Regions from separate parts of the Oikeobacillus pervagus genome, predicted to be linked through region 2. Evidence: predicted binding sites of a transcription regulator. Region 2 holds the regulator's gene; the other holds the start of a gene.
What was found. Region 2 encodes Rex, which represses fermentation and respiration genes when NADH is low (regulators of the CRP and FNR family bind a similar motif). Its sites were predicted from a motif close to TTGTGAAATATTTCACAA; they were not measured.

Region 1 (7,684 bases), on a different contig from region 2:
TAAATGCTAAAGAGCCACTTTTCGCAATCGTTCCAAGGTTATTCTCAAGTTCCCCTTTCGTCATTCCAATTCCGGTATCGATGATCGTAAGTGTTCGCTTTTCTTTATTCGGTATGATCTTTATGTAATAATCCTCTTTTTTAAAACTTAGTGAATCATCTGTTAGGGCTTTATAATAGATTTTGTCCATTGCATCACTCGCATTGGAAATGAGCTCCCGTAAAAAAACCTCTTTCTGAGAATAAATAGAGTTAATCATTAATTCTAATAATCTTTTGGATTCTGCTTTAAATTGGATTTTTTCCATAACTCTCTCCTCCTACATTTCCACTACTATAACGATAGTTAAATGAAGTGTCTAACCAATATTTTTAATACCACAAGTTCAATATTATGTCAATTTATTTACATTTTTAAAACCTATGAGCATATCCTCAATATTCCATTTGCTAAAACGCACAAATTCCTGTATGATTGGTTTGTAAGCTGCTATGTGCGTATGATTAATTAAGTTTTAACCTTTAAGCTGTAAAAGGGAGTTTTATATCGAAGCTGAATTGATAAGTCCCTGTCTAAAGGACTTGGGGAACGAGCATGAAGGTTTCTGCAAACACCCACTTTGAGGAGTGGTGGTTTAAAACTTTCTTATATAATGTACGGCATTTGCGGCTGCTAAACAATTCAAATCAACTAGCCCCGATGATGGAGCTAGTTTTTTTATTTGCTCATATAGAAAAAGTCCCCCAAACACGCGAGGGACTTTTTTACATTTCCTGCTTAAGCGCTTTGTTTTAGCTCTTCTTTTTCTTCTTTAATTTTGGCTAGAATGACTTTTGTTTCATGAACCACGACTCCTGAAAGGCCGAGTAAACCAACTAAGTTCGGGAACGCCATAAGTCCATTCATAATATCAGCAAATGCCCATACGACATTTAAGTTGACAATTGCACCAATAAAAACAGCGATGACGAATACAGCGCGATAATAAATAGCGACTTTTTTGCTAAATAAATAAGTAAAACATTTTTCACCGTAATAAGACCAGCCTATAATTGTAGAACTAGCGAAGAACAATAAACCTAGTGCTACGACCGTTGAGCCGATTGGTCCTAAGAAGTGCGAGAACGAGCTGGTCGTTAATTCTCCCGCTGGAATATCCCCGCCATACATACCAGCCATCACGATTGTAATCCCTGTAATCGAACAAATCACAAGTGTGTCAATAAATACTTGCGTCATGGATACTAAAGCTTGTCTTCCTGGCAAATCTGTTTTAGCAGCAGCAGCGGCGATTGGAGCGGACCCCATCCCAGCTTCATTTGAGAATACCCCGCGAGCAACCCCATAACGGATCACAGCACCGATCGCTCCTCCGGCAACAGCCTGCCCAGTAAAAGCATCTGTAAAAATAAGGCTCACAGCAGCAGGAACAAGATCGAAATTCATAATTAAAATAATTCCACCTGCAATAATATAAAATAGTGCCATAATTGGAACAAAGAAGGCTGTTACTTTTCCAATACTTTTGATTCCACCTATTAGGACTAAAGCGGAAAATACTGTTAACAAAACACCTGTGATCCAAGGACTTACATTGAATGTCGATTTGACTACAGTTGAAACTGCATTGGACTGAACAAGGTTTCCGATTCCAAAAGCGGCAATTGCTCCAAATACCGCGAACAGGACGCCGAGCCATTTCTGTTTGAGTCCCCGTTCTAAGTAGTACATTGGACCACCAGACATCTCTCCCGTTTCATCTTGTACACGATATTTAACAGCGAGCACTGCCTCAGCATATTTCGAAGCCATTCCGAAGAAAGCCGATACCCACATCCAAAAGACAGCTCCTGGGCCACCAAGGAAAATCGCCGTTGCTACCCCAACGATATTCCCAGTACCGACCGTCGCAGCAAGCGCAGTCATCAGCGCCTGAAAGTGAGAAATATCCCCCTCCGATCTTTTATCTTGTTTAAAACTAAAAGCAAGCTTTAATGAATATGGTAGAAGACGCAATTGTAAAAATCCTATTCGAAAAGTTAAATAAATTCCGGTTCCTACCAATAAAATAAGGAGCGGTAAACCCCAAACGATTCCACTTATCTTTTCTAATATTGCTAATATTTCTTTCTGCAATTTCATTCCCCCTATTATAAGCCTACCTAAATATTCTGAAAAAACCAATAATATGTCAAGGTTTATTTTTAAAAATGTTCATGAAATTGTCACAAAGTAGCGATATTATAAGGTGAAATATTCCAAATAATGATTCACCCAGTAGAAATCCCTCACATTTTTTCACAAGAATTAAATAGAAAATACCCCCATATTTCTCCTCCATTTACCCCAAATCAAAATTAAATGAGCGTCCTTTTCTACTAAATAGGACGCTCATTGCATAATATTCATTATTCCTTTTTCATCACCGTTGCGCCACCGTCAATGACCACTTCACCATGTTGATTTCTAACAATCGTTTCTAACAGAATAATCTTCTTTTTATCGATTTTCTCAAGAACGGTCACTTCAGCTTTGACTGTATCTCCAATCTTCACGGGAGCTTTAAAATTAAAGTTTTGTGATAAATAGATCGAATTTTTACCTGGTAATTTCATCCCAATTACGGTAGAAATAAACCCGCCTGTTAAAATACCATGTGCAATTCGTTCTTTAAAAACAGTATCCTTTGCAAATTCTTTATCAACATGTATAGGGTTAAAATCGCCTGTTATTCCTGCAAATTGATAAATATCTGCTTCAGAGACGGTCTTTGTAACACTAGCTTGATCTCCAACTTTTATGTCTTCGTAGGTTAGTTCCCCCATGTTTTCCTCCTAAATGACATCTGATAATGGATCTTATTTTGCGATTGGATTATAAGAATCAAATGATTTCAACAATCCAGTTTGCGTTTGTTTCAATTGTTCAACAAAACTTTCAATCGCTTTGATCACTTCTGCACGGTTTTGTTGTTGTTGATCGATCGCATTTTTGAATGTATTTTCTAAATGAGCATGGGATTTGGACAGCATTTCTAAAGATGCCTTCCCAGGACTAAATGCTAGTGTCTGAGCTTTATTCCCAAGCTCCTCTACTTTATCTGACCATTCTGAGAAGGTTTGACTAGCATACTCGTTTTGTGCCTTGTTTAAGGCATCTTGGAAACTGGACTTCCATTCAGAAGTTACTTTTTTCGAATCTTCCTCTAGTCTTGAAAGTTGGTCACTAGCTGATTGGATCCAGTCTTTTTGACCTTCAAACATTTGAATAGATTTTGATTCTGCAGCATCTTGGAATGAATAGAATGTCTTATAACTATTAAACCAACTATCCCAAAAAACATCCAATACATTTACCGACTTATTAGCATCTCTTTTAGTAGCCATGATTCATAACCCTCCATCATCTTAATAGTGATTATTAAGGCCTTAAAGCTGACCTTATTATAAAAACTTATACAGTCTGTTTAAAAAATAGACTGTATAAATTTCATAAAAAATCAGGTGCTTATTCTTAGATGCGTTTGTCTCTAGTTATTCTCGTCATCATTTGTTGTCATAAAGCTAGGTGGTGTGAAAAATTGGCTGTACATATTGAAAAATTGATCCAACATTTTTTGATAATGACCAAGTGAATCAGCCCATAGTTGTAAATATTGCTCCCCTGCTGAAGTCAGTGAATAAATTCGTTTTGCTGGACCACCTGCTGATGTATCCCATTCAGATGTAACGAGTTCATCCTTTTCCAATTGGCGAAGAATTCGGTAGAAGTTCCCTTGATCTATGGAATGAAACCCAAATTGAATGAGTTTTTGCATTAATTCATAACCATGTGCATTCCAATCTCTTAATAATAGTAAGAGTACTGGAATCATAAAGTTCTTTGGTGTGCCCCCTACTCTCTTCTTCGCACTTTTCTCCTCTTTTGGATTCTTATGATTTGAAACCATTTCCCAATCACCTACTAACAATTTGTGTTACTCATATATGTAATTTACACCTATATGAAAATAAAGTCAACATTTACTTTTTCGACAAAAGCCCACACAATTGCCCTTAATTGGTGAATCCTTACAAGGCAAGCTGTCGAATTATACAGCATTTGAGTGTAATTTCACGTTTTTTTTATAGTTCGTTCTGGCACAAAATATATTATCCTAGGTTATGTAAGAAATTTAAAAAATTTCAAAAAGACTAGTCAAGGGAGTTGAGAGTTCGTGACACAACAAACGATGGATCCATTTGCAGTCTGGAAAAGTCTTTATGAGAAAACAGAAGCAAACTGGAATGAAGTCATTCATGAAACGATGCAAAAGGAAGCTTTTTCAGAATGGATGGGGCAAGTGCAAAACGCCTATTTGCAATACCAAGGTGTGATCCAAAAAACAACAGAGCAATATTTAAAGCAAGTGAATATGCCCACTCGTGAGGAAATCTCCAATGTAGCCTCTCTCATTATTAATTTAGAGGAGAAAGTGGACCAGCTAGATCAAAAAGTAGAAGAAGAATTATCGGCGAATGAAACCTCTACTGAGATTTCTAGACTGAAAGCTAGCATCACGAGATTGGATAAAAAAATAGATCGTATGGTGAAGTTAATGGAAGAACAGGTGGAAAAAACTCAGGTTCCTTCTCAAAAAACACCACAAAAACCTGCCGCAGCACAACAGACAGAGGCCAATAAAAAAGAATCTTAATAAGTATTGATAAATCTTCTATAAAAAATAGCTACGTAAGGAGTGTTTTGTAAATGACTATTATCGAAAAGAAACGTGTTCAAACTAGTGAAGAGGCTAACAAATTAAACGGGAAAGTTGTCATTGTAACAGGAGGTTCCCGTGGGATTGGTGCTACCATTGCGAAAGAACTAGCAAAAAAAGGGGCAAATGTTGTCATTAATTACAATACAAGCTTTGAGTCAGCTGAGTCCGTTGTAGATGATATACAACAATTCGGCGGAAGTGCACTGGCCTGCAAAGCAGACGTAGCCAATTTAGAAGAGGCTCAATACTTAATCGAGAAAACCAAAAGCCAATTTGGGAAAGTAGACATTCTAGTTAATAATGCCGGAATTACACGTGATCGTACATTCCGGAAATTAAGTGAAGAAGAATGGAATGAAGTCATTAATGTAAACCTTAATAGTATCTATCATACTACTTCCGCAGTTATTAATACGATGTTAGATCAAAAATATGGACGAATCATTAACATCAGTTCAATTATTGGCCAAGCGGGCGGATTCGGACAAACGAACTATTCCGCGTCCAAAGCGGGAATGATCGGTTTCACAAAATCACTTGCTTTAGAAACAGCGAAAAGCGGAATAACCGTCAATGCCGTTTGCCCTGGCTATATTGAAACTGAAATGTCTGCTGCGATTCCAGACAATATTTTAGAATCAATTGTTTCAAGAATTCCGATGAAACGCTTAGGATCTACCTCTGAAGTGGCTGAAGCCGTGATCTTTTTAGCGAATAGTGATTATATTACAGGTCAATGCTTAAATGTAAACGGCGGAGTATATATGTAACTCAAATCTTGAAAAATAAACCCACTTTCATGAAGATGCTTTAGTTGTCCCTTGTACTATTTGTTGCAAATGAAGGAGGAAATCAATGGTGTATTCTACGACAAAAGAATTGGAATCTTGGGTCAATATGATGCCTGAGGTTGTACAAAAAAATTATGATCGGTTTAAACGAGTTTCTGAAGTTTTAGTAAAAGATCCTGAACCGCAAGTTGGACAAACCCCTAAGGAAGTCATTTGGACGAAAAATAAAAGCAAGTTATACCGCTATCAACCAACAAAGGAGAAAACAAATAAGGTCCCTATATTAATGATTTATGCCCTTATTAATAAACCTTATATTTTAGATTTAACTCCTGGCAGTAGCTTAATTGAATATTTGACAAATCAAGGACATGATGTGTACCTTTTAGACTGGGGTACACCAGGATATGAAGATCGAAACATGAAGCTAGATGATTTCATTTTAGATTATATCCCTCGTGCAGTTCAAAAAGTGCTGCGGACGTCCAATGCGAATGAAGTGAGCTTACTCGGTTATTGTATGGGGGGGACGATGACATCCATTTTTGCCGCCCTTCATCCTGAGTTACCAATTCGTAATTTAATCTTCTTAACTAGCCCATTTGATTTCTCTGATACAGGACTATTTTCAAATTGGCTTGACGAGCGCTATTTTAATTTAGATAAAATGGTCGATACATTTGGTGTAATCCCTCCAGAAGTAATTGATCTTGGAAATAAATTGTTAAAACCACTTGTGAATTATATTGGACCTTATGTTACCCTTGCCGATCGGGCTGAAAATGAAGATTTCGTGAAAAGCTGGAGTCTTATGCAAAAATGGGTACATGATGGAATTCCGTTTCCAGGGGAAGCTTACCGACAATGGATCGGTGATTTTTATCAAAAAAATAAATTAATCAATGATGAATTATATATTCGCGGGCAACAAGTAAAGTTAAGCAATATTAAAGCAAATATTTTGAATATTGCTGCTCAGCGTGATCATATTGCTGCCCCTGAACAAGTTGAGCCGTTATTAGATAAAGTCGCAAGTAAAGATAAAACATATCATATTATGCCTACAGGCCATGTATCTGTCGTTGTTGGTGGCAGTGCTGTTAAGAGAACTTATCCAACGATCGACCAATGGTTAACAGAGCATTCTAAATGATGTACATAGAAAAAACCTTCGTATCCGAAGGTTTTTTCTTGATTGAATGGAAAAATTATTGGACATTATTCTAAAAACTTCTCAGGATAAAATCCTTCTGCTAATGTTTTCAACGCAATTGTACTGCGAACTCCCTCGGAACCTGCGGACAATGGAAGGACGACGAAACGTTTTTCTTTTACTGCTTTTACTGCCTGTAAAATTGGGTGATTTTCTAAAAATTTCTTCTTCTGTTCAACGGTCTCTTCCCCATAATCCATGATGACAATCACTTCTGGGTTTCGTTTTACAACTTCTTCCCAACTTGCGCTTGTCCATCCTTTTTCAATATTTCCAAAGATATTCTCCCCACCGGCCCGTGTAATTAAATCATTCATAAAGTTTTGGGCTGCAGTAAAAGGTTCCTTTTCTCCACTATCATAAATAAACACTGGGATAGGGTCTTTCACCTCACCAATTTTCGCTTCAATTTCATTCATTTCTTTTTCAATTTTATTTGTCAGTTTCTCCGCTCGGTCCTCTACCCCAAATATCTTTCCAATATTATAAATATCTTGAAAGACATCCTCCATTGTGGGAGCAACTTTATTAGAAGATTCATGCAAGTAAGCGTTGATTCCATCTTTCTTCAATTGTTCAATCGTCCCCACCCCTTTTTCAGTGAAGGCGCTTTTCCAACCCCCATAAACAAAATCAGGTTCTGAAGCAATTAACACTTCATAGGATGGGTATTTCTTTGAAAGTACTGGAATATTCTTATATGCTTCTTCATATTCTGGCAAAATTTGATCATCTAAATAAGCAGTACCAACCATTGAGTCCTCTAATCCAAGAGCAAGCATAATTTCTGTTACATGTTGATTAAGGCTCACTGCTCTTTTTGGAGGTTCTGTGATCTTCAGTTCATGATCAAGATTTTGAATCGTCACAATTTCTTTATTATTCGCTTCTTTGGTTTTCCCTTCTTCTTTCAAACTC
Region 2 (7,684 bases):
CCTGTACTAATTGTTTTATCAGCCAAAAGTGAGCAAATGCGGTATAGGTGGAATTAATGTGCATCCCCTTAATCAGCTTATTTCGATTCTTAATCTTCGTCAGTTCCTCTACATATTCAGGATAGGTTTGGTCATCCTCTTTCGTTGGTTCTTGTGGATAGTAGGACAATCGGAAACGGTCATTTCTCCGACAAAAGGAATCCAGATGGTCTTCTCGATAGAGAAGGGTATCTTCCTCTAATTGCTCAACATCAAAGTCCCAATCATAGGCGACATCGCTACGGAACACATATCGAGAATGAACATCTGCGGTTATGACCACATGGGTTTGCAAAGCGGAGTCATCCGTAAAGGAGGTATCGAAACTTCCTTTACCTTTTCTCCGAATGTTGTTTAGATTGTATTGCATCTTATCTGTATTCAACCATATTTCATTAAAGGCTTTATTCTGAAAGCCTTTTGTTTCATGTTTGTCCAAAAACTCCAAGCAACAGCGATAGAGCCATTCCAGTTTGTTGTAATAGGTTTTCATCCCAATCTCCAACATATCACAGGTTCTTCTGACCGAAGTTTTATTTAACAATAACTTAGAGAAGAGAGGGAGTATATCGTTTCGTTTTTGATGATAGGTAGTTGATTCTCTTTTAATCGGTAAAACATTGGTGTATTTTTTACATTCTTTGCATTGATATTTTTGTGAATTACTTTTACTTTTTCCTCTTTTGTAAAAATAGGATTTTTCGGTGAAAGGAGTTATCCCATCATACTTACAGTCATCTTTATGAAAAGTGTATTCTGGTTCTATTTCAACGATAGTTTGAAGCTCCGTAAGACGTTTAATTTCCTCCGTAACCGCCCAATTGGAAAAAGTATTTGTGGTGCAATTAAGCGTTGCCTTTGGCAATTTTGTGACGATAGGAAGGTCATTACACACAATATATTTCGCCCTTCTATTTTTCGCCCCTTGTAACTTGTAACGATAGGGTTTGTGTTTTACCTTTTCAAACCGTTCCTGTTGTAAGCCAAAAGACTCGCAAAATGGATTCGCACAGTGATTGTATTGAATCTTATATTCATGACCGTTTAATGAAAACGAAACAGGTTCGTACAAATGATTATGATATCGTTTAGCAAACTTCATAGGAGCAAGAAGTGGATATTGTAATTGCCTATCCAATATTTCATCATCACTGACAGGGCAAGTAATTTCCAATTTATCTTGAAATTTCGGAAGAAGCTGTTTCAACTTAGACAAAGTAATCACCTACTCATTTTCTTCTATTCCAATGGCTTTCAACATACGCTTATTATTACGGAGGGCTTTTACCCATTCGATAAATTGGTCATCTTTTAGCAAGTTCCGTTGTAGGAATTCATCGACAACCTCTTCTTCGGTGTATTCACAGTATTCAGCGTAGTAAGAAACAATAGCTCTGGTTCGTTCGGAAATTTTCCAGTTTACTTCTTTAGCGTTTTTATTTTTAGGTTTGATAAACTCTAAGGGTTTTGTCATGTAGCTCAAACCTCCCATTTTGGCATAGTAATTCACATCCATTTTAACATAGTATTTCTCATAATGGGAACATCCATTCCCACTTAAAAAATTACGTTGCGATTTGGGTTGCGATTTTATATACCAAGTGGCTAAAAACATTGATAAATCAACAAAAAATAAGGTACGAAAATCATTGCGATTTCGTACCCTATTTTTGTTGCGAATTTAATTTTTGTGATTCAAAAGAGAACGTCTTACAATTATGGAGCAGTTTTTTTATTCACAGTATCGGTTGTTCTTATTCCTCTCCAAGCATTTCCTGCAGTTCTTCCCATTCTTCCATTAATTGCTCGAGTTTGAGTTGACCTTCCTCTACTTCTTCATTCAGCTGTAGTGATTTTTCATGATCTTGATAAACTTCTGGATCACATAGTAGTTGTTCTTTTTCATTTATTTCCTCTTCTAATGTCTCTATCAATTGTTCAATTTCTTCGAGTCTTCGGCGTTTTTGACGTTCAATCTTTTTTTGTTCTTTATCAATGTGATAACTGTTTTTCTCAGACTGTGCTGTCTTTTCGTTTTGTACAGTCGCATTATCCAATTGTTGAAGTTCTATTTGTTCCTGTTTTTTCATTACGTAGTAGTCATAATCGCCAAGATATTCAGTAGACTGTTCAGGGGAAAGTTCAATGATCTTTGAGGCGATTCTATTCATAAAATAACGGTCATGTGAAACAAATAAAAGCGTTCCAGGATAATGGATTAAAGCATTTTCCAACACTTCTTTGCTGTCAATGTCTAAATGGTTGGTCGGTTCGTCAATGATTAGTAGGTTTGCCTGTTGCATCATTAGTTTAGCGAGGGCTAGCCGTGCTTTTTCGCCACCACTTAAAGCATGAACAGGTTTAAGGACATCATCACCTGAAAAGAGGAAATTTCCTAATGTCGTACGGATCTCTTTTTCCGGTTTCGTCGGGTATTCATCCCATAACTCATTTAAGACGGTTTTATTTGATGTTAATTCGGCTTGTTCCTGATCGTAATAGCCGATTGTCACATTGGTTCCTAAAGTGATTTCCCCTTTAAGTGTGGGCAATTTATCAATAATTGTCTTCAGGAGCGTAGATTTTCCAATTCCATTCGGTCCCACTATAGCTACACTTTCTTCACGAGTGAGATGAAAAGAGATATTTTCGGCTACAGCGACGCCTTCATATCCAATCGCTACATTATTGACGTGTAATACTTCATTCCCACTTTGCTTTTCAATCGTAAACGAAAAATGGGCTGATTTTTCATCGCCTTCTGGCCTAGTCATTAATTCTAAACGATTTAATTGTTTTCTCCGGCTTTGTGCCCGTTTGGTAGTGGAAGCTCTCGCAATGTTTTTTTGGATAAAATCTTGAAGCTTTGCCACTTCATCTTGCTGTTTTTCGAATTGTTTCATTTCTCGTTCGTAGTCTTTTGCCTTTTGAATTAAATATTTACTATAATTCCCAACATACTTCTTTATTTTATGACGACTTATTTCATAAACTTGGTTGACCACCTTGTCCAGAAAATAACGGTCATGGGAAACGATCAAGATAGCACCATCATAGTTTTGTAAATATTGCTCTAACCATGATAAAGTCTCGATATCCAGATGGTTGGTAGGCTCGTCTAAAATGAGAATGTCCGGCTTTGTTAATAATAGTTTTCCTAAAGCAAGCCTTGTCTTTTGCCCACCGCTTAAAGTAGAGATTTTGGTCGAATAATCGTAGTCTTGGAAGTTTAATCCGTGAAGAACAGAACGAGTATCTGACTCATATTGGTATCCACCAAGTTCTTTAAATTTCACTTGTAAGTGATCATAGTCTCTTAACACTTTTTCGTATTTCTTTTCATCTTGGTAGATTGCAGGGTCTGACATGGATTGTTCTAGTTTCCTCAAATCCTTTTCCATCTTTTGCAGATAGTGAAAGACGGATATCATTTCCTCCCAAATCGACAAATTGGATTCCAAACCGGTATTCTGGGCTAAATAACCGATGGATACGTCCTTCGGCTTCATAATTTCGCCGGAATCATAAGACATTTGTCCGGAAATGATCTTTAATAAGGTGGATTTTCCCGCCCCATTTCTGCCAACAAGGGCAATTCGGTCGTTTGTTTGAATTTCTAGCTTTATGTTAGACAAAATTTGTTCGGCTGCGAAAAATTTTGAAAGTTGTTGTACTTGCAGTAAAATCATTTTTCTCACCTCTTATTCCTATTGTAAGTGTATCCTATTCATAATAAGGCAGGCAACAGTGAGGATTATTTTAAATGATTAAAGGAGATACGGTGCGAATAGGTTCAATGATTTGTGAAAAGATATTCAAAGTTCAAAGACAATCATAGAAAAATAGTGTATTATGTAAAAAAAGAGGTGTTCATGTTGTCGCAATTTACTCATTTTAATGAAGAAGGCCGAGCGAAAATGGTCGATGTAAGTCGAAAACCTGAAACAGTTCGAACAGCGATTGCTAGATCTAGCATTGAAGTGAATGATGAGATTTACGGGGCAATTCAAAATAATAAGATGAAGAAAGGGGATGTACTAGCAGTAGCGCAAGTAGCCGGAATTATGGCGGCGAAGAAGACGTGGGAAATCATTCCGATGTGTCATCCCATTCCGCTAAAAGGAATCGATCTTTCTTTCGAATGGGAGAAAAAAAGTGAGTGCTATCAATTAATGATTACCTCGAAAGTAAAAACAAAGGGGAATACAGGTGTAGAAATGGAAGCGTTAACAGCTGCTTCTGTCTGTGCATTAACCGTTTATGATATGTGTAAGGCGGTGGACAAAGGAATGGTCATAGGCCCTACCTATTTAATTGAAAAAACAGGTGGAGTCTCAAGTCCAGATTATTATAAACAATTAAATGAACAGCCTACATCAGATAGGGAAGAGTAAGTTATACGCATGAATCACGGAAAAGATTCATGCAATTTTACTATAGAAAAAAAGTATAGGTTTAGTGCAGTTGGAGGAAAGATTATGAATCAAGAATCAATGAAAATTCCACAAGCAACGGCAAAAAGATTGCCATTGTATTATCGATTTATTCAAAATCTCCATTCGTCAGGCAAGCAAAGAGTTTCATCTGCCGAGTTAAGTGAAGCGGTAAAAGTCGATTCAGCAACGATTCGACGTGATTTCTCTTACTTCGGTGCTCTTGGAAAAAAAGGATATGGATATAATGTAGGATATTTGCTATCTTTTTTTAGAAAAACATTAGATCAAGATGAAATTACGAAAGTGGCATTAATTGGTGTCGGAAATTTAGGCACGGCTTTTTTAAATTATAATTTTATGAAAAATAATAATACTAGAATAGATATTGCATTTGATGTAAATGCAGAAAAAGTCGGGAAGAAAATTGGGGATGTTGATGTCCATCATTTGGATGAACTAGAAGAAAGATTAGCTTCAGAACAAATTCATGTGGCAATTCTTACCGTACCAGCGCCAGTTGCCCAACAAATTACCGATCGACTAGTAAAAGCGGATATCAAAGGAATACTTAATTTTACTCCTGCCAGATTAACGGTACCTTCTTCGATCAGAGTCCATCACATTGATTTAGCTGTTGAATTACAGTCACTTGTTTATTTTCTAAAAAACTATCCTGAAGAAGTCATAGAAGAGACAAATTCTTAATAGAAAAAATGATCAAAATCAGTTATTATTAGAGGAAGGAGGTGTAGCATTTATGCCACTAGGTATCGGCAGTATTCTTATCATTGCACTTGTTGCTGTATTATTATTCGGTCCAAAAAAGCTCCCTCAATTAGGAAGAGCCGCAGGAGATACATTGCGCGAATTTAAAGACGCTACGAAAGGCTTAGCAGAAGATGATGATTCAAAAGATAAAAAAGACGCTAAGTGATGATAGGATGAAATAGAATGAGTCAAAATGAAATGACGATTTTTGAGCATATAAGTGAATTAAGAAAACGACTCATGATTGTAGTCGTTTTCTTCTTCATTGCAATCATCGGCAGTCTTTTCTTAGCTGAACCGATTATTCGTTATTTACAGTCAGCGGATGAGGCGAAAGAATTAACGATGAATGCTTTTAGAATGACGGACCCTTTGAAAATCTATTTTCAAATGGCCTTTGTGTTGGCTTTTATCATCACTTCACCCGTCATTTTGTATCAATTATGGGCCTTTATCAGCCCAGGGTTATATGAGAAAGAGAGGAAGGTTACTTTAAGTTATATTCCAATTTCTGTCTTCCTTTTCTTAGGGGGCCTTTCCTTTTCTTATTTTATCCTTTTTCCATTTGTTGTTCGATTTATGATGAATATGTCGGAAAAACTAGATATTCAACAGGTTATCGGTATTAATGAATATTTTCAGTTCTTATTTCAAATTACGATTCCGTTTGGTTTCTTATTCCAAATGCCGGTTGTCATGTTGTTTCTAACACGATTAGGAATTATCACTCCGATGTTTTTAGCAAAAATTCGTAAATATGCCTATTTCACTTTATTAGTCATTGCGGCTCTTATTACCCCGCCAGATGTGATGTCACATATGATGGTCACCATTCCACTTTGTATTTTATACGAAATTAGTATTTGGATCTCAAAAATTGGCTATCGAAAGGTAATTGAGGCAGAAGAGCAAATGGAAAGGGAAATAGAGTCGGAAGAAGCTCAAAAAAAATAGACCGATCAAGCGGTCTATTTTTTTTCTCTCTTTTTATGACGAAAATGAGCAAAGGTCATTCGTAAGCCCGTGCCAATATCTAAGGTCGCTAATAGAATGAGCAAGTAAGTAAAAAATCCAAAGCCATTCGAATTCACTGTCACAATCGCAATATAAGTAAAAAACACTCCTAGTAGGATGTTTAATGTCCCGGGTAACCATGATGTTTGTTTCATTAAAAGAATCCTCCAATAAACCCTGAAATTTTTTCTGCTTCTTCTATATATTTTTCTAATTCATCCCGAAAGAAATATTGGCCTAATATGACCAATGTATTCATCGACACGTGAGCGATAATGGGAACGATTAAACGTTTTGTTTTTACATATAAAAAAGCAAAGGTAAATCCCATGGCAGAATATAATAAAGTATGCTCTAGTTCCATATGGGCCGCAGAGAAAATAACTGAACTAATGAGTGCAGCAACCCAAAAGGGAAATCTTTCATAGAGGCTGCCGAATATGACCTTTCGGAAGACAATTTCCTCGAGGATGGGACCTAATATAGAGGCAACAATCATCGTAAAGGGTACATATTCGATAATTTGAATAATTTGTTGCGTGTTTTCCGATCCAGGAGTGACTCCAAGTAAAAGTTCAATTCTAATGGCAATATCTTGAGCAAAAAAGGCGAGAAATACTCCAGCAATTGCCCAAAAGGTCGAACCCTGTACATGCATAGGAGGATCTGAATGGAGTCGGGTTTGTCTTATTTCTGCTTTCTTTAAGATGAGCAGAATGATGACTAAGGCAACAGAGAAGCTGAATGTCAGCCAGTAGCCAGGCGTTAGTTGCTGCATCATAGAAGGCTCAACGCCTTGATTAATGCCAATTTTATAAACAAGAGGAATTCCGATAAAACTGGATAAGTGCATAATAAGGTAAACTATTAATATAAAACCATATTCTTTTTTCAAATTTAGTTGAACCCCTTTATTTTTGTTAGGATACGATAAATAAGATAGCCGCTGCTATTTCACTTGATGAATCCCATACTTCATTTTAATCGTTTTCGTACATATTTTTCAAATAGACCGTTTTTGTAAATGGAGGAATCCCAATCTTCTACTTAACATCTCCTCAAAATATGCATGTATATTTTTTCCTGAATTTTATACAATAAAGAGGGTGTGTTGGAAAATTTTTTTGAGCATCACCCTTGCAAAATAAATCTGGATTATTTATTATAATAATTGTGTTAGCACTCAGGTGAGACGAGTGCTAATAAAAAATGATATTACATATATTTAGAGGAGGTTGTTTCACTTGTTAAAACCATTAGGTGATCGCGTCGTAATTGAGCTAGTCGAATCAGAAGAAAAAACTGCTAGCGGTATCGTTTTACCGGATTCAGCAAAGGAAAAACCACAAGAAGGTAAAGTAGTGGCTGTTGGAACTGGCCGCGTACTTGACAACGGTGAGCGTGTTGCTCTAGAAGTTGCTGTCGAT

Region 1: J2S13_RS01855 (poly(R)-hydroxyalkanoic acid synthase subunit PhaE) is a predicted target of Rex. The motif match lies at 4,173-4,190, and genes of this name have one in related genera.

Annotation. Positions count from the first base shown of each region.
Region 1 is NZ_JAUSUC010000003.1:22,305-29,988, reverse strand. It holds gene htpG (molecular chaperone HtpG) at 1-307, opposite strand, end outside; RNA gene ssrS (6S RNA) at 481-676, shown strand; gene J2S13_RS01875 (alanine/glycine:cation symporter family protein) at 778-2,142, opposite strand; gene J2S13_RS01870 (MaoC family dehydratase) at 2,409-2,825, opposite strand; gene phaP (polyhydroxyalkanoic acid inclusion protein PhaP) at 2,859-3,386, opposite strand; gene phaQ (poly-beta-hydroxybutyrate-responsive repressor) at 3,530-3,949, opposite strand; gene J2S13_RS01855 (poly(R)-hydroxyalkanoic acid synthase subunit PhaE) at 4,217-4,696, shown strand; gene fabG (3-oxoacyl-[acyl-carrier-protein] reductase) at 4,750-5,532, shown strand; gene phaC (class III poly(R)-hydroxyalkanoic acid synthase subunit PhaC) at 5,660-6,706, shown strand; gene J2S13_RS01840 (ABC transporter substrate-binding protein) at 6,772-7,684, opposite strand, start outside.
Region 2 is NZ_JAUSUC010000052.1:5,134-12,817, forward strand. It holds gene J2S13_RS14455 (insertion element protein) at 1-1,255, opposite strand, end outside; gene J2S13_RS14460 (hypothetical protein) at 1,265-1,513, opposite strand; gene abc-f (ribosomal protection-like ABC-F family protein) at 1,794-3,728, opposite strand; gene moaC (cyclic pyranopterin monophosphate synthase MoaC) at 3,915-4,433, shown strand; gene J2S13_RS14475 (redox-sensing transcriptional repressor Rex) at 4,518-5,180, shown strand; gene J2S13_RS14480 (twin-arginine translocase TatA/TatE family subunit) at 5,233-5,409, shown strand; gene tatC (twin-arginine translocase subunit TatC) at 5,427-6,197, shown strand; gene J2S13_RS14490 (YdiK family protein) at 6,212-6,412, opposite strand; gene J2S13_RS14495 (CPBP family intramembrane glutamic endopeptidase) at 6,412-7,152, opposite strand; gene groES (co-chaperone GroES) at 7,502-7,684, shown strand, end outside.